Regions from separate parts of the Reyranella sp. GW821-FHT14A01 genome, predicted to be linked through region 1. Evidence: predicted binding sites of a transcription regulator. Region 1 holds the regulator's gene; each other region holds the start of a gene.
What was found. The regulator LexA, encoded in region 1, represses DNA repair genes until DNA is damaged. The targets are predictions, from matches to a motif close to TGTTCNNNNTGTGTTCNG.
Positions count from the first base shown of each region.

Region 2: AC1ROX_RS03635 (YifB family Mg chelatase-like AAA ATPase) is a predicted target of LexA. The motif match lies at 2,039-2,056, and genes of this name have one in related genera.
Region 3: AC1ROX_RS29750 (ImuA family protein) is a predicted target of LexA. The motif match lies at 8,807-8,824, and genes of this name have one in related genera.

Region 1 is NZ_JBXAPM010000003.1:196,998-207,205, reverse strand. Features, by position in the region: gene AC1ROX_RS07695 (HlyD family secretion protein) at 1-747, opposite strand, end outside; gene AC1ROX_RS07690 (MarR family winged helix-turn-helix transcriptional regulator) at 740-1,207, opposite strand; gene AC1ROX_RS07685 (heavy-metal-associated domain-containing protein) at 1,309-1,509, opposite strand; gene trpD (anthranilate phosphoribosyltransferase) at 1,581-2,594, shown strand; gene trpC (indole-3-glycerol phosphate synthase TrpC) at 2,648-3,391, shown strand; gene moaC (cyclic pyranopterin monophosphate synthase MoaC) at 3,388-3,870, shown strand; gene AC1ROX_RS07665 (molybdopterin molybdotransferase MoeA) at 3,964-5,178, shown strand; gene AC1ROX_RS07660 (hypothetical protein) at 5,197-5,607, opposite strand; gene lexA (transcriptional repressor LexA) at 5,802-6,551, shown strand; gene AC1ROX_RS07650 (ComEC/Rec2 family competence protein) at 6,562-8,691, opposite strand; gene gltX (glutamate--tRNA ligase) at 8,778-10,181, shown strand; gene AC1ROX_RS07640 (glutamine--tRNA ligase/YqeY domain fusion protein) at 10,196-10,208, shown strand, end outside.
Region 2 is NZ_JBXAPM010000001.1:735,712-745,919, reverse strand. Features, by position in the region: gene AC1ROX_RS03645 (aspartate aminotransferase family protein) at 1-718, opposite strand, end outside; gene AC1ROX_RS03640 (acyl-CoA dehydrogenase family protein) at 729-1,928, opposite strand; gene AC1ROX_RS03635 (YifB family Mg chelatase-like AAA ATPase) at 2,078-3,700, shown strand; gene AC1ROX_RS03630 (hypothetical protein) at 3,731-4,087, opposite strand; gene AC1ROX_RS03625 (hypothetical protein) at 4,104-4,427, opposite strand; gene AC1ROX_RS03620 (bestrophin-like domain) at 4,578-5,360, opposite strand; gene AC1ROX_RS03615 (hypothetical protein) at 5,497-5,988, shown strand; gene AC1ROX_RS03610 (FAD-binding oxidoreductase) at 5,992-7,584, opposite strand; gene AC1ROX_RS03605 (TauD/TfdA dioxygenase family protein) at 7,613-8,479, opposite strand; gene AC1ROX_RS03600 (alpha/beta hydrolase) at 8,529-9,569, opposite strand; gene AC1ROX_RS03595 (histidine triad nucleotide-binding protein) at 9,566-9,973, opposite strand; gene AC1ROX_RS03590 (phosphoribosyl-ATP diphosphatase) at 10,091-10,208, opposite strand, start outside.
Region 3 is NZ_JBXAPM010000025.1:34,357-44,564, reverse strand. Features, by position in the region: gene AC1ROX_RS29795 (carboxymuconolactone decarboxylase family protein) at 1-531, shown strand, start outside; gene AC1ROX_RS29790 (benzoate/H(+) symporter BenE family transporter) at 512-1,675, opposite strand; gene AC1ROX_RS29785 (Zn-dependent hydrolase) at 1,802-3,043, opposite strand; gene AC1ROX_RS29780 (hypothetical protein) at 3,083-3,271, shown strand; gene AC1ROX_RS29775 (CaiB/BaiF CoA transferase family protein) at 3,561-4,733, shown strand; gene AC1ROX_RS29770 (histone deacetylase family protein) at 4,743-5,774, shown strand; gene AC1ROX_RS29765 (aminoglycoside phosphotransferase family protein) at 5,771-6,595, opposite strand; gene AC1ROX_RS29760 (MBL fold metallo-hydrolase) at 6,582-7,424, opposite strand; gene AC1ROX_RS29755 (glycosyltransferase family 61 protein) at 7,498-8,688, opposite strand; gene AC1ROX_RS29750 (ImuA family protein) at 8,944-9,714, shown strand; gene AC1ROX_RS29745 (Y-family DNA polymerase) at 9,632-10,208, shown strand, end outside.

The DNA.
Region 1 (10,208 bases):
CGCCTTGTCGACCTGCGCCTGCGCGGAGAGGAAATTCGGGTTCTGCTCGATCGGCGCGTCGGCACGGCCGCCGAGCTGCGCCAGCGCCGCGTCGGCATCGTGCTGCGCCATGAGCAGCCGCTCGCGCGCGGTATCGAGGTCGCGCTTGGCCTGGTCGAAGGTCGCCTGGGCCGCGACGCCGCGCTTTAGCAGGTCCTGCTGGCGCTGTGTGGTGGTCTCGAAGAAACCGATATCGGTCTTGGCCTGCTCGATCTGCGCCAGCTTCTGGCGATAGGTCGCCTGCTGCGTCACGATCTGGTTGCGCACCGCGCCGAGATTGGCCTCGGCGCCGGCCAGCGCGATCCTGAACGGCTCCTGGTCGAGGGTGAACAGGACCTGCCCCTTCTCGACCGCCTGGCTCTCGTGCACGGCGACATTGGCAACGATGCCGGACACGTCGGTCGCGACGGTGAGCTTGCCGGCATGGACATAGGCATTGTCGGTCGAAACGTAGCGGCCGCCCGCCATGTAGGCATACAGGCTGCCGGCCAGCACGACGGCCGGACCGAGCATCAGCAGGATGCGACGCAGGTTGCCGGGCCTCTGCCGCGCCTTGATCAGCTTCGCCTTCGGGGGCGCGGAAACCTCGAAGCGCTGCAGCAGCTTCTCGGCCGCGGCCTGGTCGGCATCGTTGGCGGCGGGCCCGGGAACGGGCGCGGTCACCTCGTCTGCAAGCTCGCTCTGCCGGAATGAGCTCCTGTTAGCCATTACTCGTACTCCTCTCGGCCACCGCCGGCGCAGCCTTGGCCAGGAGATTGGCCTTCATGCTCGACAGCAGGGCAAACAACCGGTCGCGATCTTCCTCGGCCACGCCTTCCAACGCTTCGCCGCGGGTCGCGGCTCCAATGGTGAAAATGTCGGCCAGCAGCGGATGGGCCTTGTCGGTCAGGTAGAGCTGGCGGATGCGCCGGTCGGTCGGATGGGCGCGTCGTTCGACGAGGTCGCCCTCCTCCAGCCGGTCGAGCAGCCGCGTCAGCGTGATCGGCTCGACTTCCAGGATGTCGGCCAGCCCGCTCTGCTGGATGCCCTCGTTGCGCGCGAGATGTGCCAAGACCGAGCACTGCGAGCGCGTCAGGCCGAGGCCGCGCGCATTCTGCTCGAAGCGCTTGCGCATCAGCCGGGCCACGTCGTGCAGCAGAAAGCCGAGATTGCGTTCAGGGAGTTCCATGGGTTTCTCTTAAGTCAGCTTAAGATAAGCTTGCTTATTATTTTGACAAGGGCTTATGGCGACAGATTTAAATCGCCGAAAATCTCTTTTAGATCAGCGCCTTAGGGCGCGACACCGAAGCCAGCGCGCTGGATCGCCTTGCTGATGGCGGGGATGTCCGCGCCCTCGGGAAGACGCATCTCCCCGCTCTTGAGATCAACCGAGAGAGGCGCAGTGCCGGCGCCAGTGGCGGCGCGGGTGACGGCCTTTACGCAGCCGTCGCAATCCATGCCGGTGACCTTGAGGATGAGTTCTTGTGCCATGTGATATAGCTTCGCGCCCGCCGGCCGAACCGGCAAGAGGCAAAAGTACGGGGTTCTGGGTGAGCGGCGACATCGACGATTTTCGCGGCCTTCTGGCCAAGGTGGGCAACGGCGAGACCCTCGGCATCGACGAGGCTGAGCGTGCCTTCGGCATCATGACGTCGGGCGACGCCACGCCGGCCCAGATGGGCGCCTTCCTGATGGGCCTCAAGGTCCGCGGCGAGACGGCCGAGGAACTGGCCGGCGGCTCGCGGGCGCTCAGGGCCAAGGTGCTGCGTGTGAAAGCGCCCGAGGGCACGATCGACATCGTCGGCACCGGCGGCGACCATCACGGCACCTACAACGTCTCCTCCTGCTCGGCCTTCGTCGTGGCGGGCGCCGGCATCCCGGTCGCCAAGCACGGCAATCGCGCCTTCACCTCGAAGTCCGGCGCGGCCGACGTCCTGTCGGCCCTCGGCATCGGTCTCGAAGTGCCGATCGAGGCGCTGGAGAAGGCGCTGGTCGAGGCGAAAGTCTGCTTCCTGATGGCCCCCCGCCATCACAGCGCGATGCGCAACGTCGCCGGCCCCCGCGTCGAGCTGGCGCCCTCGCGCACCATCTTCAACCTGCTGGGCCCCATGTCGAACCCCGCTTTGGTGACGCGCCAGCTCGTGGGCGTGTTCGACCGCCGCTGGCTGAAGCCGGTCGCCGAGGCGCTGGGCCAGCTCGGCCTCGAGCGCGCTTTGGTCGTGAACGGGCAGGACGGCATGGACGAGCTGACCACGACGACCGCGAGCTGGGCCGCCTCGCTCGAGAACGGCAAGGTGACCGAGATCGAGATCGCGCCGGAGGAGATCGGCGTCAGACGCGCCACGCTCGACGAACTCAAGGGCGGCGACGCGGCGCACAATGCCGAGGCGATCCACGCGCTGCTGGGCGGCGAAAAGAACGCCTTCCGCGATATCGTGCTGCTGAACAGCGCCGCCGCGATCATGGTCGCGGGCAAGGCGCGTGACCTGAAGGAAGGCGCCGCCATGGCGGCCCAGTCGATCGACAGCGGCAAGGCCCGCGAAGCGCTGGCGATATTGAAGAGGATTTGCGCATGAGCGACACGCTCGACAGGATCGTTGCCGACAAGAAGCGCCATGTAGCCGGGCGCATGTCGCAGCGATCGCTCAGGGTCGTCGAGAACCTGGCCCGTGACACCGATTCGCCACGTGGCTTCGCGAAGGCGCTCAAGGCCACGATCGCTGACGGCCGCTACGGCCTGATCGCCGAGATCAAGAAGGCGTCACCTAGCAAGGGGCTGATCCGCGAAGATTTCGACCCGCCGTCCCTCGCCCGGTCCTATGAGCGTGGCGGCGCGACCTGCCTGTCGATCCTGACCGACCAGCCCTACTTCCAGGGCAAGGACGAGTTCCTGACCCAGGCGCGCGCCGCGGTGAAGCTGCCGGTACTGCGCAAGGACTTCATGATCGATCCCTATCAGGTGCCGGAAGCCCGCGCGCTCGGCGCCGACTGCATCCTGCTGATTATGGCCTGCCTCGACGATGCGATGGCAGCCGAGCTGGCGAAGCTCGCGCACAAATGGGGCATGGACGTGCTGGTCGAGGTGCATGACGCGCCCGAACTGGAACGTGCACTCCAGGTCGATGCCGATCTCATTGGCGTCAACAACCGCAACTTGAAGACGCTTGCCGTCGATCTCGCGACGACCGAGAAGCTCGCACCGCTGGTGCCGAAGGACCGCGTGCTGGTGGCCGAAAGCGGCCTGGGCTCCCCGGCCGATCTCGCGCGCATGGCCAAGGTCGGTGCCTCGGCGTTCCTGATCGGCGAGAGCTTCATGCGCAAGCCCGACGTCGAGGCGGCCGTGCGCGAGATGCTGGTGCGCGAGGCGGCATGAAGCGGAAGGCCGCACTCACCCATTTCGACGAAGGCGGCAACGCCCGCATGGTCGATGTCGGCGACAAGGAGATCACCGAGCGCGTCGCGGTCGCGCGCGCCAGCGTCACCATGCAGGCCGCGACGCTGAAGCTGATCCGCGACAAGAAAGCGAAGAAGGGCGACGTGCTGGCGGTGGCGCAGCTCGCCGGCATCATGGCCGCGAAGAAGACGCCCGACCTCATCCCGCTCTGTCATCCCCTCGCCCTCTCCTCGGTCGACGTGAAACTGTCGCTCGACCCGAAGCGCAAGGCGGTCGACATCGAGGCGACCTGCAAGCTGAAGGGCAAGACCGGCGTCGAGATGGAAGCACTGACGGCCGCGTCCGTTGCCGCCCTCACCGTCTACGACATGTGCAAGGCGGTCGATCGCGGCATGGTGATCTCCGAGGTGAAGCTCCTGCACAAGTCCGGCGGCAAGTCGGGAACATGGGATGCCTGATCATTGGAGCGCGCAACTCCAGTTGCGCTCATGTCTTGGCCCCACGACGATGCTTGAGCGCCACTGGAGTGGCGCGCTCCAATGAGGCGATAAATGCTCTCCGTTCGTGACGCTCACGCCCGAATAATTGCGACCTTCGAGCCGCTTCCGTCGGAGATCGTGTCCGTCGCCGATGCCGCCGGCCGCGTTCTCGCGACACCGCCCCAGGCACGCCTGACACAACCGCCGGCGGATCTCTCGGCGATGGATGGCTATGCCGTGCGCGCGGCCGATGTGCCCGCGGTGCCGACGACCCTCAACCTTGTAGGACAGGCGCCGGCCGGTGGCTCCTACGATCACGCCCTGCAGCCCGGCGAGGCCGTGCGCATCTTCACCGGCGGCCCGCTGCCGATGGGCGCCGATTCCATCGTGATCCAGGAAGACACCACGGCAGACGGGCCGAAGATCACCATCCTCGACCCGCCGCGCCTCGGGCGTCACATCCGCAAGGCCGGGCTCGATTTCTCCGGCGGCGACACGCCACTGAAGGCGGGCCGAACCCTCACCACGCGCGACGTGGCGTTGATCGCCGCCATGAACCACCCCTGGGTCTCGGTCCATCGCAAGCCGAGGGTCGCCATCCTCTCCACCGGCGACGAACTCGTGATGCCGGGCGAGCCGGTCGGCCGGAACCAGATCGTCTCCTCCTCCGGCATCGCGGTCGCGGCCCTCGTGCGCGGCTGGGGCGGCGAGCCGACGCTGTTCGACATCGCGCGTGACGACGCGAAGCTGATCGAGAGCTGCATCGAGGCCGGCGCGCAGCACGACCTGCTCATCACCCTGGGTGGCGCCTCGGTGGGCGACCACGATCTCGTGCAGGGCGCGCTGAAGGCGCAGGGCTTCGACATGGATTTCTGGAAGATCGCCATGCGTCCGGGCAAGCCGCTGATGTTCGCCGCCCGCGACCGCGCGCGCGTGCTTGGGCTGCCGGGCAATCCCGTCTCGACCATGGTCTGCTCGCTCCTGTTCATGAAGCCCGCGCTGGAGCGGATGCTGGGCCAGTCCGGCGACCTCGTGCGGACCCAGCCCGCGCGTCTCGCGGTCGACGTGAAGCAAAACGACCAGCGCGAGGACTATGTCCGCTCGCGTCTCGTCCGTGCCGCCGACGGATCGCTCACCGTCGACCCGCATCCCGTGCAGGACAGCTCGATGCTGTCGGTGCTGGCGGCCTGCGACGGGCTGATGATCCGGCCCGCCCATGATCCGGCGCGCAAGACGGGCGACACCGTGCAGGTCGTCGATCTGACGGGGCTTCCGGGCGGCTACTGAAGGCGTAGGTGTCCCGGCCTACTTCGCCGGAATGAATGTCTTGGATGAAACCGGAGGCAGCCCTGGCAAATGTGTGTTGGCGTCCGCCTCCAGCCCTATCGCTCCATCCTTGACCACGACGACGAGACTGCAAAAATCATGATGAGAATTTGCGGAAAACAGCCTGTCGCCGAGGACCGCCGGGACAGCGGCCACAGCCATGGCAGGCGGCTCATTGTCGTATAAAACAACTCGGTCGGCGTTGGCCGGAAAAGCGATGTACCTGCGGGCCTTCGAACCCGGGCCGTTCACATCGACACGGCGAATGCCCGAAAAATAGACGTCGACGCCGTTTGCCGTTCGTTCGACGCGCGCAATCCAGCAAGCCGCCGCATCCGTCGATTGGAGCGCGAGCAAGACAAGAAGACTTCCGAGACTCCAGCGCAGCATCCAAAACTCCAGCTTTCGCATCCGTCAGCATAGTACCTTCAAGTCAGTGAAGCGCTCGGTTTGGGAGACCTCTCGAAGCATCGCAATCCCCGTTGTCCTCGGGATAAGTTGACCTTTTGGCGGAACTAAACTAGAACATGTGCCGGGTTTCAGGATTTGTTCCTAAATCCGGTAGGCGTTCTGGGGAGAAGACGGTGCTCACCCGCAAGCAAAACGAACTGCTTCTGTTCATCAACAAGCGGCTCAACGACGACGGCGTGTCGCCCTCCTTCGACGAGATGAAGGAAGCGCTGCGGCTCAAGTCCAAGTCCGGCATCCATCGCCTGATCACCGGCCTCGAGGAGCGTGGCTTCCTGCGCCGCCTGCCGCATCGCGCCCGCGCGCTGCAGGTCATGAAGCTGCCGGACAGCGCCGCTCTGCCGGCGCCGAACGTCACGCCGCTGCTCGCCGAGGCTCGCCGCGCCGGTTTCTCCGAAGGCCGCGAAGGCTTCGTGCCGCAGATCGTGCGCGCCGACCGGGTGCCGTTGGCCGGCGCCATCCAGGCCGCCAACGAGGCGCAGGCGCTGAGCCTGCCCCTCTATGGCCGGATCGCCGCCGGTACGCCGATCGAGGCGCTGCGCGACAATTCGACGACCGTCGACGTCCCCGTCTCCCTGCTGGGCTCGGGCGCCCACTACTGCCTCGAAGTCCAGGGCGACTCGATGGTCGAGGCCGGCATCCAGAACGGTGATATCGCCATCATCAAGAGCGCCGACACCGCCGAGAGCGGCGAGATCGTCGTGGCGCTGATCGACGATACCGAGGCGACCTTGAAGCGCCTGCGCAAGAAGGGCGCGTCGATCGCGCTGGAGCCCGCCAACGCCGCCTACGAGACCCGCATCTTCGGACCCGACCGGGTCAAGATCCAGGGCCGCCTCGCCGGCCTCTATCGCCGCTATCACTGAGGCAGGTTCGTCAGGCACCCGGCGCCTTCACCGGCGCGGTCTGGCGCATCGAACTGTTGGGCACCCAGGGCCGGTCGCCACGACGGCCGTTGGCGGTCTCGCGGCGCACATTGAGATCGTCGAGCCACAGCGCATGCGCGCCATCCTTCCAGGCATCGCGCCGGTCGATGACGAGACGCGGGCCGCGACAGCGTGCCTGCGCATCGACGGTCGACAGGACGATGTCGGCCGAACCGCAGGCTTCGGCGAGGCGCCGGTCGTCGCTTACCATGGCGATGCGCCACGGCCCCTTGCGCCAGCGACAGAGCCCGGTGTTGCAGCCGAGGCCGGCCGCCTCCTGGTCGGCGCTCACGGTCCAGCGCTTGGCGCCTTCCTGCCCCTGCCGGCGTGCCCACGAATCGCTCACGAACCGGTCGGTGCGTGCCGAGGCGACATGGACCACGCCCTTCTCGTCGCGCAGGCCGAGCACGCGGCCGTCCTCGCTCATCAGCAGATCGGGCGCCGGCGGCGGGCCGAGCATCAAGCCGATCGCCACCACAGGCAGGCCGGCGTAGCGCCAGCGTCGTCGCCACAGGCAGAGCCACAGGCCGCCCGCGGTCAGCAGCCACAGGCTGGCGCCGGGCAGCGACGGCACGAGCATGGCGGCGTCGGGCCAGGCCGCGACATGGAAGGCGATGGCGTTCAGCCAATCGACGCCCCAGCCCATCGGCACCAGCGCAATCGCCTCCAGCCCGAACGGCATCAGCAACATGGCGAGCAGGCCCCAGGGCATGATCCAGAAGCCGGTGAGCGGCACGCCCAGCAGGTTGGCGACAACGCCGAGCAGCGACAGGCGATTGAAGTGGTAGGCCGCGAAGGCGCCGGTCGCGATCGAGGCGATCAGGGTCGTGAGCAGGCTCACGGCCAGGGCAGCGCCGATCCGCCATGCCCAGCGGTGGCGCGAGAGCTCGGCCCGCTCATGCAGGCGACGACGCAGGGGCGCCGCCGATTCCCAGCCCGCGATCAGGGCGACCACGGCCGCGAACGACATCTGGAAGGAGGCACCGGTCAGCGACTCCGGTGCGATGACGAGCACGATGACGGCCGACCAGGCGACGAGGCGCAGCGACAGCGCCGTGCGGTCGAGCAGGATCGCCAACAGCGCGAAGGCCGCCATCGCGCAGGCGCGCTGCGCCGGCACCGGCGCGCCGGCGAGCGCGGTGTAGAAGAGCGCGGCCATCAGCGCGAGGACGGCCGCCACTTTCTTGGCGTCGATGCGCAGCGCCAGCGCCGGAACCAGCGCGATGCCGTAGCGCACGAGGCCCATCACCAGGCCGACGACGAAGACGATGTGCAGGCCGGAGATCGACAGGATGTGCGCGAGGCCGGAATCGCGCATCGCCTGCGCCACGTCCTTGTCGACGGCGGTCTGCTCGCCGACCAGCAACGAGGCGACCACGCCGCCTTCCGGCCCGGGCAAGACCTTGAGGATGCGAGCGGCCAGATCGGCGCGCAGCGCGTCTAGGGTGCGCACGAAGCCGTCGGGCTTGCCGCGCTCGATCACCGCGGCCGGCGCCAGCGCATAACCGACGGCGCCGAGTTGCTGGTACCAGGCGACCCGCTGGAAATCGAAGGCACCGGGCGAGGCCGGTCCGGCGGGCGGCGAGAGATTGGCGAGCACCAGCAGCCGGTCGCCGATCACCAGCGGCGGCGCGCCCCGGCTCAACGTCACGCGGACCTTGGCCGGCATCATCTCGGGCGGCGGCACGCCAGTGCCCCGGAGCCGCACCGCCTCGAGTACGACGCGCACGCCGTCGGGCAGGCGCTGGATGTCGGCCACCCGCCCCTCGACGTTAAGGCTGAACAGCGGCCGGCTGAGCGTCGGCGCCGCAAGACTCGCGGTGCGCCAGGCGACGAGGCCGAAGCCCGTGGAGGCCGCGACGGCGCCGATGGCAAGCGCGCGCGCAAAGCTGCCCGATGGTGCGAGGAAGGCGATGACAAAAGAGCCGGCCGCCAACGCCGGCCCGACCCAGAGCGCGGGTTCGCTCGGCAATTCATAGTAGACGGCGATGCCCAGCCCCAGCGCCACGGGCAGCCATAGCATCCAGCGGCCGCGCTCGGCGTCCAGCTGCTCAAGGATCCAGGCGCGCGGGTTTGACACTACCCGGACGCTCCCCTACCTACGGCGCGCTTTTTAGCCCGAATTGCGGCAAAACCCGCGCTTACCGAGCACAAGTTCCCAGGCCGATGACCGTCGTAACCCGCTTCGCTCCCTCGCCCACCGGCTACCTCCATATCGGCGGCGCCCGTACTGCCCTGTTCAACTGGCTGTTCGCCAGGCATCACGGCGGCAAGTACCTGCTGCGCATCGAGGATACCGACCGCGCCCGCTCCACGGAGCCCGCGATCGCCGCGATCCTCGACGGGCTGTCGTGGCTCGGCCTGCCGTGGGACGGCGAGGTCACCTACCAGTTCTCGCGCGCCGCGCGTCATGCCGAGGTCGCGCTGGAGATGCTGGCCAAGGGCCATGCCTATCATTGCTATGCCTCGCCGCAGGAGCTCGACGAGATGCGCGCGGCACAGAAGGCCGCTGGCAAGCCGATGCGCTACGACGGCCGCTGGCGCGACCGCGACCCGAAGGAGGCGCCCGCCGGCGTGAAGCCGGTCGTACGCCTGAAGGCGCCGCAGACCGGCCAGACGGTCATCAAGGACGCCGTGCAGGGCGAGGTCACGGTCGAGAATGCCCAGCTCGACGACATGATCCTGCTGCGCGCCGACGGCACGCCGACCTACATGCTGGCCGTCGTCGTCGACGATCACGACATGGACGTGACGCACGTGATCCGCGGCGACGATCACCTGAACAACGCCTTCCGCCAGTTGCAGATCATCCGCGCCATGGGCTGGCCCGAGCCGGTCTATGCCCACATCCCGCTGATCCATGGTCCCGACGGCGCCAAGCTCAGCAAGCGTCACGGCGCGCTGGGCGTCGATGCCTATCGCGACATGGGCTTCCTGCCGGCGGCGCTGCGCAACTACCTGCTGCGGCTGGGCTGGGGCCATGGCGACGACGAAATCATCTCGACGGCGCAGGCGATCGAGTGGTTCGACCTCGACGGCGTCGGCCGCTCGGCCTCGCGCTTCGACATGGCCAAGCTGACCAATCTCAACGCGCATTACCTTCGCGAGACGCCAGACGCTCAGCTCCTGCCGCTGGTGCTGCCGCGCATCGAGGAGAAGCTCGGCACCGTCGACGCCGCTGGCCGCGAGCGCATCGTGCGCGGCCTCTCCGGCGTGAAGCAGCGCGCGCGCACCCTGATCGAACTCGCGGACAGTCTTGCCTTCTACGCCCGCGCTGGCGCGCCGCCGATCGCCGACGACAAGGCCCGCGCGCTGCTTACACCCGACGCCCGTGCCGTGATGGCGAAGCTCGCGCCGGCGCTGGAGCCGCAGGCCAGCGACTGGAGCGAAAAGGCGCTTGAAGAAGCCGTGCGCGAGTTCGCCGAGGCAAACGGCCTGAAGCTCGGCCAGGTCGCCCAGCCGCTCCGCGTCGCGCTGACTGGCTCGACCGCCTCGCCCGGCATCTTCGAAGTGCTGGCCGTGCTGGGGCCCGCCGAGAGCAAGGTTCGTTTGCTGGCGGCCGCCGCTTGAACGGGAGACAGGTAATGGATGACAAGA
Region 2 (10,208 bases), on a different contig from region 1:
CCAGGCCGCCCGCTTCGTGCACGATCTCCACGGCGCGCGGCATGAAGTTGCGCGGCACGTCGGGCAGGCCCTCGTTGGCGAAGATCGAGCAGACGATCAGCCCGGCGAAGCCCGTGCCGTCCTCCTCGAAGCCACGGATCGCCTGCCGCAGTCTGTCGAGATAGGCCTCGCAGAGTTCGTCCTCGCTGGCGCCGGGCACCAGCGGGCGCAGCATCTCGGGGAAGGGGATCGCGCGCACGTCGCCGGCGGTGTTCTGGCCGGCGCCGATGCGGGTCATCTTGCCGACCGCCTCGCTATTGCCGTGATAGGTCGCGTTGGTGCAGACGATGCCGGACTTTCCGGTGGCCATACGCGCCATGCGCAGCGCCACCTCGTTGGCCTCGGTGCCGGAGCAGGAGAAGATCACGCTCTCGATCTCGGGCCCGTGCAGCGCCGCCAGCCGTTCGGCGAAGGAAACGATGCCTTCGTGCAGGTAGCGACTGTGGACGTTCAGCGTCGACTGCTGGCGCGCCATCGCCTCTACCACGTGCGCGTTGGCATGACCGACGCAGGGCACGTTGTTGTACATGTCGACGTAGCGCCGCCCCTCGGGGTCGAACAGCTCCACGCCCTGGCCCCGCACGATGTGCAGGGGCGTGCTGTAGAAGAGCGGCGCGCCGGCGCCGAAAGCGCGGTCGCGACGTGCTGCGAGTGATTCAGCCGGTGTCGTCGCGTTCATGATCTCCGTCCTACATCTTCCCCGAAACGATGCGTGCGCCGAGGGCCCAGCGATGGACCTCGGACGGGCCATCGTAGATGCGGAAGGCGCGGGAGTCGCGGAAGAAGCGCTCGACCACCGTGTCGCGGGTGATGCCGAGGCCGCCCAGGATCTGCATGCAGCGGTCGGCGACGCGGAAATAGGCCTCCGAGCAGATGACCTTGGACATCGAGCTCTCGTTCGAGGCGCGCTCGCCCTGGTCGAGCAGCCACGCCGTGTGCCAGATCGAGAGCCGCGCCTGGTTCATGTCCATCAGATTGTCGGCCAGCATGAACGACACGCCCTGGTGCTCGCCGAGTTTCTTGCCGAAGGCGACGCGGGTGCGGGCGTATTCGGTGGCGATGTCCTGAGCGCGCATCGCAGCACCCAGCCAGCGCATGCAGTGGCTGAGGCGGGCCGGGGCGAGGCGGACCTGGGCATAGCGGAAGCCCTTGCCGATCTCGCCCAGCACCGCGTCGGCCGGCAGGCGCAGGTTCTTGATCTCGATCACGCCGTGGCCGCCGGTGAAGCTCGAGTCCATCGTGTCGAGCGTGCGCTCGATGCGGATGGCGGGATCGGGCAGGTCGGCCATGAACATGGTGGCGTGGCCGTCCATCGGCCCGCCCTCGTTCTTGGCCATGATGATGGCGCAGCGCGCGCCCTCGGCGCCGGTGATCAGCCACTTGCGGCCGTTGATCACCCATTCGTTGCCTTCGAGGCGCGCCGTCGTCGTCATCAGGCTGGGGTCGGAGCCTGCGCCGCCGGGCTCGGTCATGCAGAAGATCGAGCGGATCTGGCCTGTCGCCATGCGCTTCAGGAAATGCTCGCGCTGGTCGGGCCGGGCCACGACGTCGAGCAGATGGATGTTGCCCTCGTCGGGCGAGGCGCAATGGATGGCCGTCGGCCCCAGGATCGAATAGCCCGCCGCCTCGAAGACATGGGCGCGGCCGACCTGGCTCAGCGCCTGGCCGCCATATTCCTTCGGCACCTGCGGCGCGAACACGCCGGCGGCCTTGGCCAGCTCGTTCATCTCGATCCGCAGTTCGTCGGTCGGCCCGTGCGCCGTCCAGCGCGGGTCGGTCTCGTAGGGGATGATCTTGTCCTTGACGAATTCCTTCACCTTGGCGGCCAGGTCGGTGATCGCCGCCGGCGGCGTGAAATTGAGGTCGTCGATCTTCTGCTTGGCCGTCACGAAACTCTCCCGCGTTTGCGGCGGAAATCTAGCATGGCGCGCGGTCGACGGGGCATCGGGGCGGTCGCAGAGCAGATTGCAACCATTGCGTGCTTTACTAACAATCGATTCGTTCTTTAATTGTTCCTGACATAGGACGGGAGCACGACATGCAGGCGACGGTTCGGACGGTGGCGTTCCAGGGGATCGATGTCCTGCCGGTGGACGTGCAGGTGCTGGTGGCGCCGGGCACCATCGCCTTCGCGGTTGTCGGGCTGGCCGACAAGGCGGTGGGCGAGAGCCGGGAGCGGGTGCGGGCCTGTTTCCGCGCGATGGGCCTCGCCCTGCCGCCGCAGCGCATCACCGTGAACCTGTCGCCGGCCGACCTCGCCAAGGAAGGCAGCCACTACGACCTGCCGATTGCGCTGGGGCTCCTCGCTGCTCTGGGCGTGCTGCCGCGCGAGAGCGTCGAAGGGTTCGTGGTTTTGGGCGAGCTGGCGCTCGACGGTTCGCTCTGCCGGGTGCCGGGCGTCCTGCCGGCGGCGATCGCCGCCCAGGCGGCGGGGCGCGGCGTGATCTGCCCGTCGGTGTGTGGAGGCGAAGCGGCTTGGGGTGGCTTCGACTCCCTCCCGGATACCGACCGGCCGCCGATCATCGCCGCGCCCTCGCTGCTCGCATTGATCAACCATCTGCGCGGACAGCAAACGCTGCCGGCGCCCGAGGCGCTGATGGCCGACGACCGCGCGACCTATCCCGACCTTGCCGAGATCAAGGGCCAGGAGAGCGCCAAGCGCGTCCTCGAGATCGCGGCCGCCGGCGGTCACAATCTGCTCATGGTTGGTCCCCCAGGCTCGGGCAAGTCGATGCTGGCCGCTCGCCTGCCGGGCCTGCTGCCGCCGCTCGACCCGGAGGAGGCGCTGGAAGCCTCGATGGTGCGCTCGCTGGCCGGCGACCTGGGCGAGGGGCGCCTCAGTCGCCGCCGTACCTTCCGCGATCCGCACCATTCGGCGACCCTGCAGGCGCTGGTCGGCGGCGGCGCCCGGCCCAAGCCGGGCGAAGTCTCGCTCGCCCATCACGGCGTGCTGTTCCTCGACGAACTGCCGGAGTTCAACCGCGCTACGCTCGAAGCCCTGCGCCAGCCGCTGGAGAGTGGCCGCGTGACCGTGGCGCGGGCCAACGCGCACGTCACCTATCCGGCGCGCTTCCAGCTCGTTGCCGCCATGAACCCCTGCCGCTGCGGCCATCTCATGGATCCGGGCCGATCCTGCGCCCGCGGCCCGCGCTGCGGCGCCGATTACCAAGCCAAGCTCTCGGGCCCGTTTCTCGATCGCATCGACCTCACCATCGACGTGCCGGCCGTCGCGGCCGCCGATCTCGCCTTGCCGCCGCCCGCCGAAAGCTCGGCCGACATCGCCGCCCGCGTCGCCGCCGCCCGCACTGTCCAGCGCGAACGGCTGGCCGAACTCGATGCCAAGGGGAAGCTGGTCGCCATCGAAGCCGACTCATCTGCGGGTTTGCTGGCCGACCGCGCCCGCAACTGGTCGAAGCCCCGCTGCAACGCCGACACCGACGGCGCGCTTCTCGCGTCCATCGCCGAACCCGATGCCGAGGGCCGCGCATTGCTCGCCCGCGCCGCCGAGCGCCTCGGCCTCTCCGCCCGCGCCTGGCACCGCACGCTCAGAGTCGCGCGCACGCTGGCCGACCTCGACGGCTCCGACGCGGTGCGTCGTCTCCATATTGCCGAGGCGCTGAGCTACCGCCGGCCCCAGCCGCGCTCGATGCTGGCCGCCTGAACCTCTCGCTCCTAGCCAATATACGACGCGTTACCGAGCGATCTGCCAGCCTGCAATAATCAGCGACGCAACTCCGACGAAAAATCCTGTAAACGTGAGAATTGCTGGAATGCGAATATTTGACCGTTCCGGATTGGATTCCTCTTTGCCGGTATCGATCTCATTCATCGTTCCAGTGATCGCCATCAATGTCCAAAACGCCAAGATGATTGTCGCCGCAAAGGCCAGCCACGAGATTTTGAGTGGCAGAGGAAGAAAAATCGGACCGTCCTTGGGGCTGAACTTTTCCGCAAATGTCACCGTGAAGGCGAGAAGTGCTGCTGACACGGTAATGATTTGTGCCACGAGTGTGTTTGACGCCTTCAGCCCTTCAATTCCTGCAGCCACGTGAAGCTCCTTCATCTCAACAGATGGGCCACAATGGACACAGGACACCTAAGGCACGTGATAGTGTCTCCTCACCGATTGTCTGCGGATTAACCTCTCGATAACCTTCGATTGCATGGGATTGGACAATCATTTCGGCGACGAGTTTCTCGAAGGCAAGAGAGGCGATTTCTACCCGATCTTCGTGCTGGTCAGACGGTAGGCGGGCAATTTCAGTTGCTGCCTTTGAAGCAAATCCTTTGATATCTCCAAGTGCTCCATGCCCAAACTGAACTTTTTCACGGGCGGCATAAGCCTGCGCAGCTGAAAAAATTGCATCGGCAATCTCTAGCTCTTTCATGGCTGTTGCCCCGTTTTGTCATTGCGATGACCCCGCTTAAGCGGGGCCGACACCCGCTAGCATTGAGTATCGATCTTCAGGGCACAACGATGGATTGTCCACAATTCTCAGGTCCGATCCGAGCTTGCGTGCTGGATCGGCGATGGCGTGCTACCGATCCCGATTCTCCATGATGATGATCGTCCGCCGGAGCGCTTCCGTATCGAGCGCCGTCTGGCCCTTGAAGGGTTGGTCCATGATGAACACGAAGCCGATGAAGGCGCCCATCACGGCCATCTGGGCGGAGAGGACATAGGCCCGGAAGGCGCTCCGCTGCATGGTGCTGGAGATGAACAGCAGCATGAGGACGGCGAACAGCACGACCTGCCAGTAGGGCTTGGGCAGGCCGGTCGAGACGGCGTTGAGCCTGGCGTCGCGGGACTCGGCGATCGAGTCGAAGGACCGCAGGATCTCGGCATAGATCGTCGTCTCGCGGCCGGGCTGGGGTTCGATGCCGAAGATTCCCCGCGACAAGGGGGCAAGGGCCAGGCGGACCTTGGCGCTGCGTTCGCCGCGCAGCATCGCCGGCCATTCGTCGTCGACGATCGCTTTGGCGTAGGCCAGCAGGTTGAGCCGGAGCTCCGTGACCGACTCGTCGCCATAGCGGTTGAGCAGCCTGTCGAGCCGGTTGATCTGCGAGGCCTCGGTCGCGATCAGCGAATCGACCTTGCGGAAGTTGCTCTCGGCCTCGACCAGGGTGAAGGCCAGCACCAGGCTCGTCATGGTGAAGAGCGTGGCCTGCATGCGCAGCACGAAGTCGTAGGTTTCGTTGGTGGTCCGCAGGTAGGGCAGCCGCTGGACCAGCGACGGCAGGACGAGGATGGCGCCGGCCATCGTGACGGCGCCCATCACCAGGATGAGGGTCTCGGGGAGCGAATAGAGCCAGTCGATCATGGTCCTGTTCTAGCGAGGGGAGGCTTCAGTATCGAGTCGACGACGCCTCCCGAGATTGATCCTCGACCGGCCGTTCGACTAGGGTCGCGTCGTCGCGGTCGCGCCTGGCCGGGGCAAGAGAGAAAAGAGCCTGGCTATGATCCGTCTCCTGATGCGCGTTCTTCTGTCCCGGTACACAATCGGCCTGATTTCCCTGCTGATCTGCGTCCCCATGCTGATCACTCTGACTGAAGTTTCCAAGGCGCTATGGTCCAAGCCCGACATCAAGGAGGAGATGGATATCGTCACCGGTATCGGCATCATCATGATCGGCTGGGGCGTCCTCCTCGAGGAGCGCAAGACCCTGCGCGAGATCTTCGGCCTGCTGGATGGGCCGGACGAAGCCTGGCAGGAGCTGATCGACCACAAGTGTCACAATTACGGGGTCGGCCAGCTCTCCATCGGCCTGATGGCCGAGATCTGCATCGAACTGATCAAGATTCCCAACACCATCATCTACACCGGCGAAGTCGACGACTACATGGTCGCCGCCGGCCTCCTCTTCGTGGGCGTGGGGGCGCTCCTGCTCGTCCGTCACGTCCTTGTCATGTTCTTCTTCGTGCCGCGGTCGGCCGTCGCGGCGCACTGACGGTCAGGGATCGATCAGCACGCCGGGGTTCATCATCCCCCTGGGATCGAGTTCCCGCTTGGCGCCGCGCAGCGCCCGGGCGAACAGCTCCGGCCGCTGCCTGTCGTAGAACGGCCGGTGGAAGCGGCCCACCGCGTGATGGTGCGTGGTCGTGCCGCCATGCTCCACCGTGGCGGCGGTGCAGGTCGACAGGACCTCCATGAACTGCTGAAGCGCGTCCTTCTTCGGGTCGAACAGGCCGCCGAAGGTGAAGTAGAGACAAGGCCCGTCGGGATAGACGTGGGTGAAGCGGCAGGTGACCGTCCCCTCGCGGCCCGTCACCGCCTTGATCGTGTCCTTGGCGATCTTCGTGATCTTCGCATGGAAGTCGCGCGTCCGCTCCCAGGTCATCGAGGTCTCGAAGGTCGAGGACAGGATGCCGCGCGCCACCGCATGCTCACCATAGTGCGGCGCACGGATGAACTTGTTGCGCCAGGCGCCGGCGGCGCCGGAGCGATGGGCATTCTCGTCGTCGTCGCTCTGGTCGGCGACGCCACCGTGCGCTGCACAGATTTCCAGCGCCCGCTTCATCCAGGCGTCGAGCGGATGGTCGGGCGATTCGAAGGCCAGCACGAGCACGGCCTCCTCGTTGCTCCACGGGATTCCGGGCAGCGCCTCGCGCGCCTCGAGCAGGCGGCAATTGGCGGGATAGAGGCCGGCCTGCGTGATGTCGCGCACCGCGTCGGCGCCGGCATAAAAGTCTCGGAAGCGCACGCTGGCGGAGGCACGGAAGGTCGGCTTCTTGCGCAGCCGCACCCAAGCCTCGGTGATGATGCCCAGAATGCCCTCGGAGCCGATGAACATCCGGTCCGGGCTGGGACCGGCGCCGGAGCCGGGCAGACGGCGCGTCTCCAGCGTGCCGGCGGGCGTCACGACGCGCGTGCTCTCCACGAAATCGTCGATATGGGTGTAGAGCGTGGCGTAGTGGCCGCCCGAGCGCGTGGCGATCCAGCCGCCCAAGGTCGAGCATCGATAGGCCTGCATGTAGTGGCGCATGGTGAACGGCGTGTCGCGCAGCGCGTCCTCGATCGCGGGCCCGTAGATGCCGCCCTGGATGCGCGCGGCCTGGCTCACCGCATCGACCTCCAGCACCTTGTCCATGTGGCGCGTCGAGATCGTCACGACCTTGTCGAAGGCGGCCGAGGGTTCGATGCCCTTCACCACCGACGAGCCGCCGCCATAGGGGATCGCCTTGGCGCCGATGCGATCGCACCAGTCGAGGACCTTCACGATGTCCTCTTCGGTCTCGGGAAAAGCCACCGCGTCGGGCGGGTTGGGCACGGAGCGCATGAACATGCGCAGCGTGTCGAAGCCCGCCTTGCCGTAGCTGTGCTCCAGCCGGGTCAGGTGATCGGTGCGCACCATCGCCTGCAGCGCCGACGGCACCTCGACGCGACTTTTGCGCAACTCGATCTCGTCCGCCTTGGGCGGCGCCTTCACGTCGAAGCCGGAGAGGCCGTAGCGTTCGGCGATCTCGGCCTCCCAGGGCCGGATCTCGTCCGGTGTCAGGTCCTCGTCGGCGTAACCCCAAGCATAGAACTTCTTCTGCCGCCGCATGTTTCCTCCGGTGTCTTTTTCATTGTCTTCAGGCCGCGAAGGCGATCGGCTTCGTCGTCCCCTTGATCTGCGTGCGATGCATGATGCGCCGCGCGGTTTTGTCGAACGGGTCGCGGCGATGCATGGTCGAGCGATTGTCCCACATCACGAGGTCGCCCAGCTTCCAGACATGCTGGTAGATGAAGCGCGGCTGCGTGACATGCGCCCACAGTTCTTCGAGCACCGCGTCGGACTCGGCCCTGGTGTAGCCCTCGACATAGGAGTTGCGCCGGCGGCCGAGATAGAGCGTGGCGCGGCCGTTGACCGGATGGCGCAGGATCGCCGGATGCCAGGCGCCCGGTGCGACCATCGGATCGTCGGTCGGCGTCACGCCCTTGCGCAGGAAACCGCCGGAATTGTAGGTGCCGTCGTGCTTCACCCGGCGACCTTCGATCTTCGCACGGAGGTTGGCGGGCAGGGCATCGCAAGCCGCCTGCATGCTGGTGAACCAGGTGTTGCCGCCCGTCGGCGGGATCTCCAGCGAATAGAGCATCGAGGCGTCGGGCGGCACGTCGAGATAGCTCATGTCGGTGTGCCAGACGGCCTCGCCATCGCCCAGGGCGCCGATCGGGTCGCCCTTGGTGTCGAGAACGTTCGACACGACATAGATGTCGGGATAGCCCGGCGGGCTGATGCGGCCGCGTTCCTGGTTGGGCGGCGGATCGAGTTCGCCGAAGCGGCGGCTGAAGGCCAGTAGATGGTCGTCGTCGAGCTGCTGGCCGCGCAGCAGGATCATCGAATGCGCGTACCAGGCGCGCTCGATGGCGGCGAATTCCTCGTCGCTGAAGTTGCGCAGGTCGACGCCGAGGATTTCCGCTCCGACGGCTTCGGTCACCGGACGCACTGTTACGGTCATGTCGTTTTCTCCAGCTTTGCGATGATGATCGGCCGGCCGCGCAGGCCGATCAAGCGCCGAGCGCCAGCACCAGCCACTTCAGCAGGACGTCGGCGACCACGGGCGACAAGGGTCCGGCAAAGCCCGGATCGATTGGGCCTGTCACGGATTTGAAATTGTGGCTGACCTGCGGGACCACCACGGCCTCGCCCGAGATGTTGCGCCCGCGCAATGCGTCGATCAGCGGCTGCACGTCTTCCATCGGCACGACCTGCTGGTCGGCGCCGCCCTGCACGATCAGGCAGGCCAGCCGGCTCTCCGCCAGCGTCGTGGCGGGATCGAAGGACAGCAGGCTTTGCAGGAACGGACCGGCATAGAGCGGGAACAGGAGCTGCAGCTCGGGCGGCAGGTTGGTCGGCACGCGACCGGTTTTGAGGATGGCGGCGATGGCGCGATCGGTCGGCAGGCGCAGCGCCGGCGGCGCGTTGCGCGCGATCTGCTCGCGCAGGATCACGTCGAGGCGGCGGCCCGGCGTGGCGGCCAGCACCAGCGCATGCAGCTTCTTTGCAGCGAGCGCCTTGCTCGCCGCGAGCGCCAGCAGGCCGCCTTCGCTGTGGCCGAGCAGCGCCGTCGCATAGGGCTTGATCTCGTCGTGGCGCAGCAGCTCGGCATGCGCGGCCTCGACATCGCCCACGAAATTGTCCCAAGCGAAGAAGGCTTCCTGCTCCTCAAGCGAACCGCGCGGCCGCGGCGTCGACTGGCCGATGCCGCGCTTGTCGTAGCGCAGCGAGGCGATGCCGTTGCGCGCCAGCAGCTCGGCGATGTCCTTCAAGAGGTCGATGCGATCGGGCGCCAGCGGGTTGTTGCCGTTGCGGTCGGTCGGTCCGCTGCCGGCGACCAGCACGACGCCCGGCACATACTGGATCTCGCTGAACAGCGGCATCAGCAGGGTGCCGGCCAAGGCGACGCCGCCCGCGCCGGCGAAGCGCACCGGCCGTTCCTTGGTCTTGCCCCTGGCGTACCAGCTACCGGCGTCGGTCAGCGACTTCTGTGCCAATGCCGTCCCCGGCGCGAGCGCCGCCGCGGCCAGCAGCGTGCGCCGACCGATCACCCCGCCTTGTCCTGTTTTGGCATGTTGGTCACGCCATGGCTCATGATGCGGCCGCCGAAGATGTGGACATGAAAATGGAACACGAGCTGGCCGCCGTTCGGTCCATGGTTGGCGACGATGCGATAGCCCTCGGGATCGAGGCCGAGATCGTGTGCGACCTTCGACACGGCACGCCAGAAGCCGACGATCATCTCCGGCGGCGCCTTGGCGCCGAAATCGGCCTGGCTGATGTACTCGCCCTTCGGGATCACCAGCACATGCACCGGCGCCAGCGGCGCGATGTCGTGGAAGGCCAGCGTGAATTCGTCCTCGTGCACCTTCCTGCAGGGCAGCTCGCCGCGCAGGATGCGGGCGAAAACATTGTTGCGGTCGTAGGCGGACGTCATGGGTGCGGGGGCGGACATGGCGGGCTCCGTGAGGGGCGGCAAAACGGGTCGAGCCCTGGAAGGCCCGCGGTCCCAATATAGGAAAGGTTCGATCCGCCTCCACCCGGGGAGACGCAAAGGACGAGCGAAGAGTCGCTAGCGCTTGCGGCTGGCCTTCTCGGCGATGCCGGACAGGCCTTCGCGGCGGGCGAGCTCGTCCCACACCGACTTGGGCTGCACGCCGACCGCGGCCCACAGGGTCAGCAGGTGGTAG
Region 3 (10,208 bases), on a different contig from region 1:
GAGCCCTATGCCCCCGAGATCGCCGTCGCCCTGGCGCGCATCATGCCCGCGGGTGTGCCGCCGCTCGTCCTGTTCCGGACGATGGCGCGCAATCCCCGCATCTTCGAACGGATCTTTGCCGGCGGCCTGCTCGACAAGGGCGCGCTGTCATTGCGCCAGCGCGAGCTGGTAATCGACCGCACGACGGCGCGGCTGGGCGCGGAATACGAATGGGGCGTCCACATCGCGTTCTTTGCGGAGAAGGTCGGCTTCGACGCGGACAGGATTTCCGCGACCGTTCACGGCCCATCCGATGCATCCTGCTGGTCGGCGGATGAGCAGGCCCTGTTGGCCGCCGTCGACGATCTGGTCGACCGCCGCACCATCGGCGACGAAACCTGGACCGCCCTCACGCCTCATTTCGATGAGGCGCAGATCCTCGAGGTGATCGCGCTCACCGGCTACTACCACACGATCAGCTTCCTCTGCCGCGCCCTCGACCTGCCGCTCGAAGCCTATGGCGTACGCTTCCCTAGCGCTTCGCCTTCGTAAGACCGTCAATCCCGAGGATCAGCAGACCGAAGACGAGCCCCCAGAAGGCCGAGCCGACGCCCATCAGGGTGACGCCCGAGACGGTGACAGCCAGCGTGCCTGCCGCCGCGAGACGATCCTGGTCGCCCGCCAGTGCGATGCCCAAAGCGCCGGCCGTCGAGCCCAGCAGCGCTGTGCCCGCAACGGTGGCGAGCAGCGCCGGCGGCAACGCGCCGAACAGACCGACCAGCGAGGCGCCGAACAGCGCGATCAGGCCCCAGAAGACGGCATAGAACGGTCCCGCCTTCCAACGCTGCGCCGGATCGGGATGGGCGTCGGGTCCGGTGCACAGCGCCGCCGAGATAGCCGCGAGGTTCGAGGTGTGCGCGCCGAGGAACGCCGTGCCAAGCGACGCCGCGCCGGTCACCGCGAGGATCGGCTGGGTCGGCGGCTGGTAGCCCGAGCCGCGCAGCACCGCGAAGCCCGGTAGGTTCTGCGAGGCCATCGTCACGAGATAAAGCGGTACGCCGAGGCCGATCAATGTCGCGACGTCCCACGCAGGCGCGGTGACGACCAGTGTCGAGAAACCGATCGATGGCAGCGGCTTCATTAGACCCAGCGACCAGGCCAGCAGCGCACCGGCCACCAGCACGATCAGCGAGGCGAGAGCGGGATAAAAGGCGCGCGCCACCAGGAACAGCGCGACCAGCGGCAGGACCAGCAGCGGCGAGGTCGGCACATGCTCGACCATCGCCATCACGAGGCGCAGCAGGATACCCGCCAACATGGCCGCCGCGATGCTGGCGGGGATCTTCCCGATCAGCCGTCCGAGCGGTTTTATCGCGGCCGTCAGGAGAATGAGCACGGCCGCCAGCACGAAGGCACCGACCGCCGCCGCGAAGCTCGGCACGCCCGAAGTCGAGGCGATCAGCGCGGCGCCCGGTGTCGACCAGGCAGTAATGATCGGCATGCGATAGCGGACGCTGAGCAGCAGCGCGCTCGCCGCCGTGGCAAGGCCCAGCCCCGACACCCACGAACTCGCCTGGTCGGGCGTCGCCCCCACCGCCTGCGCGGCGGCCAGCACGACCGGCAAGGTTCCGCCCACGCCGGCAATCGTCGCGACCAAAGCGGCGGCCGCGACCGAGATGAGTCCGCTCGATTTCAAGGGCGCACGCCCGTCGAATACGCAACCATTGTCATCCCGAGCCGCAGGCGAGGGACCTTTAATCGGCGCCGCGAAAGGTCCCTCGCTGCGCTCGGAATGACAAGAAAGGGTATTCGTGCGCCAACTCTAGGCATTCGCGCGTTCGACCATCGCCTGCAGCAGGATCTGCGCGCCGGCACCGATGTCGCCCTTGCTGGCATCCTCGATCTCGTTGTGGCTGACGCCGTCCTTGCAGGGCACGAAGACCATGGCCGTCGGCGCGACGCGGTTCACGTAACAGGCGTCGTGGCCGGCACCGCTCACGATGTCCATGTGCGGATAGCCCGCCTGCTCGGCACCCCGGCGTACCGCGTCGACCAGCTCCCTGGCGAAGGGCGATGGCGGGAAGTACCAGATCTGCTCGATCTTCACCTCGAGCCCGTGGCGCTTGGCGATGTCGGCGGCGGCGGCACGCATCTCGGCGTCCATCTTCGTGAGCTCGCCATCGTCGGGATGGCGGAAGTCGACCGTCATGAAGACGCGGCCCGGGATGGTGTTGCGCGCCTGCGGCTGGCTCTCGATCACGCCGATGGTCGAGCGGCCGTTCGGCCGGTTGCCGATGGTGCGCGCGGCGACGATCAGCTCGGCGGCACCGACCAGCGCGTCGCGGCGGCCTTCCATCGGCGTCGTGCCGGCATGGCTCTCCATGCCCGTCCAGTTGATCTCGTACCAGCGCTGGCCCTGCGCGCCGGTGACGACACCGATCGTCTTCTTCTCGCGCTCCAGGATCGGCCCCTGCTCGATATGCGCCTCGAAGAACGCGCCGACCGGCCGGCCGCCCACCGGCTCCTTGCCGTCATAGCCGATCTGCTTCAGCGCCTCGCCGAAGGTGACGCCATCGCGATCCTTGATCGAGAGCGCATGCTCCAGGGTGAAGGCGCCGCCGAACACGCCTGACGCCACCATGGCCGGCGCGAAACGGCAGCCTTCCTCGTTGGTCCAGACAGCGACCTCGATCGGCGCCTCGGTGACGTAGTTGGAATCGTGCAGCACGCGCAGCACCTCGAGCCCCGCCATCACGCCATAAGCGCCGTCGAACTTGCCGCCGGTCGGCTGCGTGTCGAGATGAGAGCCGGTCATGACCGGCGGCCGGGCCGGATCGCGCCCCTCGCGGCGTGCGAAAACATTGCCGAGCTGGTCGACCTTGATGGTGCAGCCCGCCTCCTTGGCCCAGCGCACGAACAGGTCGCGCCCCTGCCGGTCGAGATCGGTCAGTGCGATGCGGCAGACGCCACCCTTCTCCGTGCCACCGATCTGCCCCAGCTCCATCAGGCTCGACCAAAGCCGGTCTGGATCTACGCGGAGATTGGGGCGGTCGGCGGTGGTCATGTATAATCCGATCTGGAATTGGAGGCGCAGGAACCTAGCATGTCCAATACGCCACGCGAAAAACCCAATGCCTCGTCAGAACCTGCCGCGAACGCAGAAACGAGGGCTTTCGTCAGAATATTGGAGCTCGGCGAGCAACAGGTCCGCGAGGGCAACACGGTGCCGGCGGTAGAAGCCTTGCAGCGATTTAGAGATCGTCTGAAGAATGAGCGACAGCACATGACCTAAGGGTCCTTCGCTGCGCTCAGGATGACACCTGTTTTGGCATCGACGCAGCGCGCCAATTTCAACAATGGTGTCATCCTGAGCGCAGCGAAGGATCTTTTTCAACATTTCACACACGGAGCACTCGCCTATTGAGGCGGCGTGCGATGGCCGTGCCATCACGTAATACCGCCTCTCAAAAAGCCGGCAAAAGCACCGTCGGTTCCATCCTTCGAGACGCGCCCCTCGGGTCCTCTCCAAGGATGAGGTAGAAAGCTGTCCCCCGCCTCCGGACAAAATGGATACCCGCCTCATGCTTCCCCTTTCCGATACGCTCGTTCTCGACCTCACGCAGGTCATCGCCGGTCCCACGGCCGGCCAGATCCTGGGCGACATGGGCGCCGACGTGATCAAGGTCGAGCCGTTGAACGGCGAGCATTTCCGGCCGCATTTCGGCGGCGCCTGGGTGCCGTCGATGAACCGCAACAAGCGCGGCCTCGCACTCGATCTACGCAGCGAGGGCGGCAAGGACGTGCTGATGCGGCTGGTGAAGAAGGCCGACGTGTTCATGGAGGCCTTCACACCGGGCGTGATCGACAAACTGGGCTTCGGTTGGGATACCGTCTCCAAGGTCAATCCGCAGACGATCTATGCCTCGATTTCGGGCTACGGCCAGACCGGCCCCTATTCGCCGCGCGCCGGCTACGATCCCTGCATCCAGGCCGAGATCGGCCTGATGGATGCCACCGGCCCCTACCAGGGCGAGATGTGCCGCGTCGGCACCGCGCCCATCGATTATTCGACCGGCCTCGCCTGCGCCGGCGGTATCGCCTTCGCCCTGCTGCACCGGATCAAGACCGGCAAGGGCCAGCGCCTCGACCTGTCGCTGTTCGATGTCGGCATGCACATGATGAGCCACTGGATCACCAACCATGGGCTGACCGGCGAGAACCCGGAGCGCATGGGCACCTCGAACACGATCCTCTGCCCGCTGCGCGTCTTCCCGACCAAGACCCAGCCGGTCTTCGTCGCCGGCACCAACGACGCCTTCTGGCGCCTGCTCTGCACCGCCTTGGGCAAGAAGGACTGGCTGGACGACGAGCGCTTCAAGACCAATGCCGGCCGCGTCGCCCATCGCGCTCTCCTCGAATCGATGATCGAGGCCTATTTCCTGGAGCACACCGCCGACGAGCTGCTGGACAAGCTCATCCCCGCCGGCATGCCCTGCTCCGCCGCCTACAAGGTGAGCGACGTGATGGCGAGCGATCACGCCAGGGCGCGCGGCAGCGTGCTGGAGATCGACTATCCCGGCATCGGCCCGGTGAAATCGGCCGCCAACCCGATCAAGCTCTCTGCCGCGCCGGTCGAGACGCGGCAGAAGTCGCCCGGCATCGGCGAACACACGGTCGAGATCATGCGCGAGGTCGGCTATAGCGATGACGAGATCGCCGCGCTGAAGTCGGCGAAGGCCATCGCTACGACCTGAGGTCCTCCCGTGAAGATCGTCTATTCCGAGAAGCACGCCCGGCACGATCCGCAGAACTTCGTCGTGCGCGGCACCAAGCTGCGCAGCGCCGAGCAGCCCGAGCGCGCCACGCGCCTGCTGGCCGCGGCGAAAGCCTCCGGCCACACGATCCTGCCGCCGCGGTCATACGGTCCGGCGCCGGCCGCCACGGTGCATACGCCGGAGTACATCGACTTCCTGCAGATCGCCGCGCGCGAATGGGCCAAGCTGCCGGGCTCCAGCCCCGAGGTCGTGCCCAACGTCCATCCGGCGCGCGCCCATGCCTCCTACCCGAAGGCGCTAGCCGGCCGCGCCGGTTGGCATCAGGTCGACATGGCCTGCCCGATCGGCCCGCACACCTGGGAGGCCGCCCTCGCCGCCACCGAGGTCGCCGCGACCGTGGCCGACATGGTGCTGGGAACCGAGCGCCATGCCTACGCGCTCTGCCGGCCCCCCGGCCATCACGCCTATGCCGACATGGCGGGCGGCTTCTGCTTCCTGAACAACACCGCCGTCGCCGCGCAACGCCTGCGTGGCCGGCACGAGCGCGTGGCGATCTTCGATGTCGACGTGCATCACGGCAACGGCACGCAGGGCATCTTCTACGAGCGCGACGACGTGCTCACCGTCTCGATCCACGCCGATCCCGACAATTATTACCCGTTCTTCTGGGGGCATGCGCACGAGCATGGCGCCGGAGAGGGCCAGGGCTTCAACCTCAATCTGCCGCTGCCGCTCGGCTCGCCGGACGCGCCCTGGCTCGAAGCCGGCGATAAAGCGCTCGCCCGCATCCGCGAGTTCCAGCCGACAGCGCTGGTCGTGGCGCTGGGCCTGGACGCCAGCGAGAGCGATCCGCTGCAGGGCCTCAAGGTCACCGGGCCTGGTTTCCACGCGATGGCCGAAAAGATCGCGCGCATGGGCCTTCCGACCGTGCTGGTCCAGGAAGGCGGCTATCTCGGTGACGATCTCGGCCGCAACCTCGTGCAGTTCCTCACCGGCTTCGAGAAGGGACGCGGCGCCTAGCGTCCGCTCTTCAAGGCTGCGGTCGCCAGCTCCGCGACCGCGAGGTCGAGGGTTGGGTTATCGCCATCGTCGAGAATCCAGACCGCCGACAGGCTGGCGAAGGCGAGTGTCCATTGCAGCAGCCGCGTGCGGTCCAGCACTGCCGCTTCGGCGATGACATCGATCTGCCGTGTGAAGCGCCCCGGGATCAGTGCAGTCTTCTCATCTGGGTCGCGCAGGATATTCACGAAGTCGAAAGTGCGCTCACCCAACAGTCCCTTTGGATCGATGACGAGCCAGCCACGCGCGCCGGCATCCAGCACGTTCTCATGATGGATGTCGCCATGAAGCACCACGGTCTCGCGCTTCTCCGACAGGAGAGTGCGGGCGACATCACGTGCTGTGTTTAGGAGAGCGCCCCGATCCGAAGCTTGCAGCAACGGCACGAACCATTCGTCGAGCGACACGAGGCCGGCTGGCGGCGGCGCGCGATGGTCATGCAGACGCCGGGTCGCTGTGCACAGGATACGGGTCGCCTCGTCGTCGCTGTCGCCGCCCGCCCATGCCATGGCGGCCAGCGAGCGCGGTCCGGTCGCTCGCTCCAGGAGCAACACGCCGTCATCCTCGGCCAGCACGCGGGCCGCGCCATCACCGTTCCACCAGGCCATCAGCTTAGCCCCGCGGCGTTCTTCCTTTTCGTGCGCGATCTTCAGCATCGCCGGCACGCCGTTGCGCTGCACCGGCAAGAGGAGGCTGCTGTGGGTCTTCAGCGGTTCGCCGTCGGCTTCGAGATGCCAGCGGTCGAGCCAGGTCGCCGGATCCGCAGGATCAGTCGCCGCCATTCCCGCCGACGACATAGACAGTGAGCTTCTCGGGCAATGTATCGTGCGCGACTTCGATGGTCCGGCTATTGGGCCAGATGAAGACGGCGTCCTGGTCGGCCATCAGCTCCTCGAAGCGCGCGACCTGGCCGCGCCCCCAATAGTGCATCGGCAGCACGACGCGTGGCTGGACCTGGCGGATGACCTCAACCATCACCGGCAGGCCGACCGTATAGGCGCCGTCGATCGGCACCATCAGCACGTCGATGCGGCCGAGTTCGTCGAGATGGTCCTTGGTCAGCCGGTGATGCAGGTGACCGAGATGGGCGATGCAGAGATCGCCGATGGTGAAGGTGAAGATCGAGTTGCCGTTGATGCGCGCCGAGCCGCCGCCCCAGTCGCGCGCATTGGTCGGCAGGTTGGTCACCTTGAGGTCCTTGAGCGAGACCTCGTGGCGGGCCTCGGTCTGGCCGGCCTCGCTCGGCCAGCCGCGCAGCACGTAGGCGATGCCGTCCTCGGGCGTGTCGGTGTAGTGCGTGGAGTGCGCATTGTTCATCGTCACGATGTCGGGCTTTCGGCCGAAGCCGTTCAGCCCGTTGTAGTCGGTGATGGCGCGCACGCCCTGCGGCGTGTCGATCTCGAAGCTGGCATGGCCGAGGAAAGTGATGATGGCGCGGCTCGCCGTGTCGGCCGCCATCTGCGCCCCGTCGAGCGACGCCATCTGCACGCCGCGGCCCTGCAGGGTCGGGCCGAACTCGACCAGGTTCTTGGAACAGCGCGCCAGCGCCGGTCCCGCCAGCAGGGCGAGGGCGGCGGCACACAAAGCGGCTATGGACAATCGAAGAGTCATGGAGCCTCCATGAGACGCGCGCCACCGATCCCGCCATCGGACGTGATCAATATCATTGAGGGGAACAACGATCTCAATCGATTTGTCTCATGGACCGATCGATGACATCCACGTCGAGGATGGCCGTCCGGGGTGAACCGGCTTTCGCCAAACTCCATATGTGAAAAGCGGCAGCCGGGCGGATGGCGCTGATCAGGAGTTGATTGACGGCCGGTCTGGTCCGCAATTCGATGAACCTGGTCCGCGGGTTGCCGTTGAACAGCATCAGGTGCAAAGCCGAACCGGAAGTACCCGCGACGTGGGTCGCGTTTGCAACGAGGGCGACCTGCTCCTCGAATGGCAGGGTCTCGGGCTGCAGTATCTCGTAGCCGCGCTTGCGGAACAGGGCTTCGACTTCCCCTTCATTGGAGATGATGGCGCGCGGCAGCCCCGACGCTCTCTCCGATGAGAGGCCCTTCCGGCTGAAGTAGATCTTGGCCGGTGTCGGCGGCAAGCTCGCCCGGCCCTTCAGTATCTTCTCCCTGACATGGTCGAAGGCGATGCCCATCCCGGGCGATGCCTTGATCCCCTGCCAGAACTGTGACGTCGGAAGGATCAGCCGCGATACCCGCACATCGTTCACGGCGATCCTGATTCGCGCAGGATCGACGTCGAGGGCTGCGAAGATGATGCGAGCGAAAGACGTCAGGTTCACCTGCTCGTCCCTGCCGTGAAACAGCAGCAGGCTCGTGGGGTCGGCCTTCGTCAGGTACCAGGCACGCTGCAGGGACTCCAAGAGGAAGTGCCCGAAATGCACGGAAAGCGGCCCCATGTAGACGCATGTCCGGTCGATGCGGGCGGCTTGCTTGACGCGAGACGTTTCGACCGCCTGCGGATTGGTGCGTCTTGGCACACGATGACCGGTCAGCGAATCGTACTCGAGGAATTCGGAGACGATCTTGCGGTCGTCGCGATAGATGGCGCCGGAATAATGGGTCGCGGACGGCAATGTCGGATGGCGAGTCCCGGCCACGAAGGCCGACGAGATGGACTCGGCGGTCAGGGGGATGGCTTCGACGACTGGCAGATGGGCCTTGGGCGGCCTGTGGAAATAGGTAAGTCCACCAATGGTCCAGTTCCTGGGAGTCGATTGGTCCTCTATTGGCAATTCCGGTTTTTTGGCGAGCGCCTGTCGCCGGAGGAGACGCCGCTTTCTGCGTTCGGCCCGGAGTGGGTCCTTCGACAGCGTGTGCTGATCTGGCGTCTGCGCTTTCTCTGTGCTCACCGAACATCCCCGATGACGTCCTGCGCGGCAGCAAGCCTCTGCGCAGGACGACAGCATCTCCCCATATGCAGGCGATATGCCAGCCCTGACTCCCGTTGACTCCTGACTTGGAGGGAACTAGAACAAAATAGGAACATTTAATCCCAGCCCATTCCATCAACCTGCGAGGGGGCGATGCCGGTCATTTCCCCGAGTGCCTTTGCCTCCCCAGTTTCTGGCCCTGCTTCCAAGGCCGCCAACGACCCGGCTGCCTCGGTGTCCCCTGCCTTGCGGGAAAAAGTGCGCCGGCTGGAGCGAGCGAACAGTGTCCAGCGCAGCGGCAAAGCAGCCGCGGTTCCGCTCGGGATCCCGGCCATCGACGCGCTGCTGCCCGACGGCGGCCTGCTGACCGGCGCCCTGCACGAAATCGAGGCCGGTCCCGGCCCCTCCGGCCGTGTGGCGCCGCACGATGGCGCCGCCCTCGGCTTCGCCGCCCATCTGCTCGGGCGCTTCGGTCCCGGCACGATCCTGTGGTGTCGCCGCCCCACCGGCCGCTTCGATGCCGCCCCCTATGCGCCCGCCCTCTCCGCCTGGTTCGATCCGGCGCGCCTGCTGATGGTCACGGCGCAGCGCGACGAGGATCTCTTCTGGGCCATGGAGGAAGGGCTGCGTTGCCCCGGCATCGCGGCCGTGCTGGGCGAGACGCGGGCCGCCGATCCCACGGCCGGCCGCCGCCTGTCGCTTGCTGCCGAAAAGAACGGCGTGCCCGCCCTGCTGCTGCGCGCCCAGCCGGCACCGCCGCAAAGCGTGTGCGCGACGCGCTGGCGGGTCGCCTCTGCTGCCTCGGCCTCGACGCCGGGCCTCACCGATGTCGGTGCCGCGCGCTGGCGCCTCGAACTGCGGCGCAACCGCTTCGGCACGCCGTCCGCCGCCGAAACACCGTCCTGGCTCCTGGAGTGGAACGATGAAACGCATTGTCTCGCTGTGGTTCCCCAAGCTCTCCACGGACCGGCTGGCGCGCGCTTCGAAGAAAGACTGGTCGGATAGGGCGGCCGCCACCGTCGTCTGGGACGACGGCTGCCCGCGTCTCGCGGCCCTCAATCCGCATGCCCGCGCCGCCGGCCTGCGTCCGCGCATGCGGCTGGCCGATGCGCGGGCCCTGCTGCCCGATCTCGTCACCGAGGCAGGGGAACCGCAGGCCGACTGCCGTCTCCTCGAGGCGATCGCGGGCTGGTGCGATCGCTACACGCCCTGGGTTGCGATCGATCCGCTGGGCGGCGCCCTGGCCGAGGACATCGAAACGGCCTGCAGCGCCGGCGGCTTCGGCGGCGATGCCGGCCTGCTGCTGGACGTGACGGGCTGCACGCATCTCTTCGGTGACGGCGAGAGCGGCGAGCGGGCCTTGCTGGCCGATCTCGTCACGCGCCTGGCCCGCCGCGACCTTTCCTGTCGTGCCGCGATGGCCGACACGGCAGGCGCGGCCTGGGCACTGGCGCGCTTCGCCGAGCGCCAGGCCGATCTCTTCTGCCCATCACGGGGGC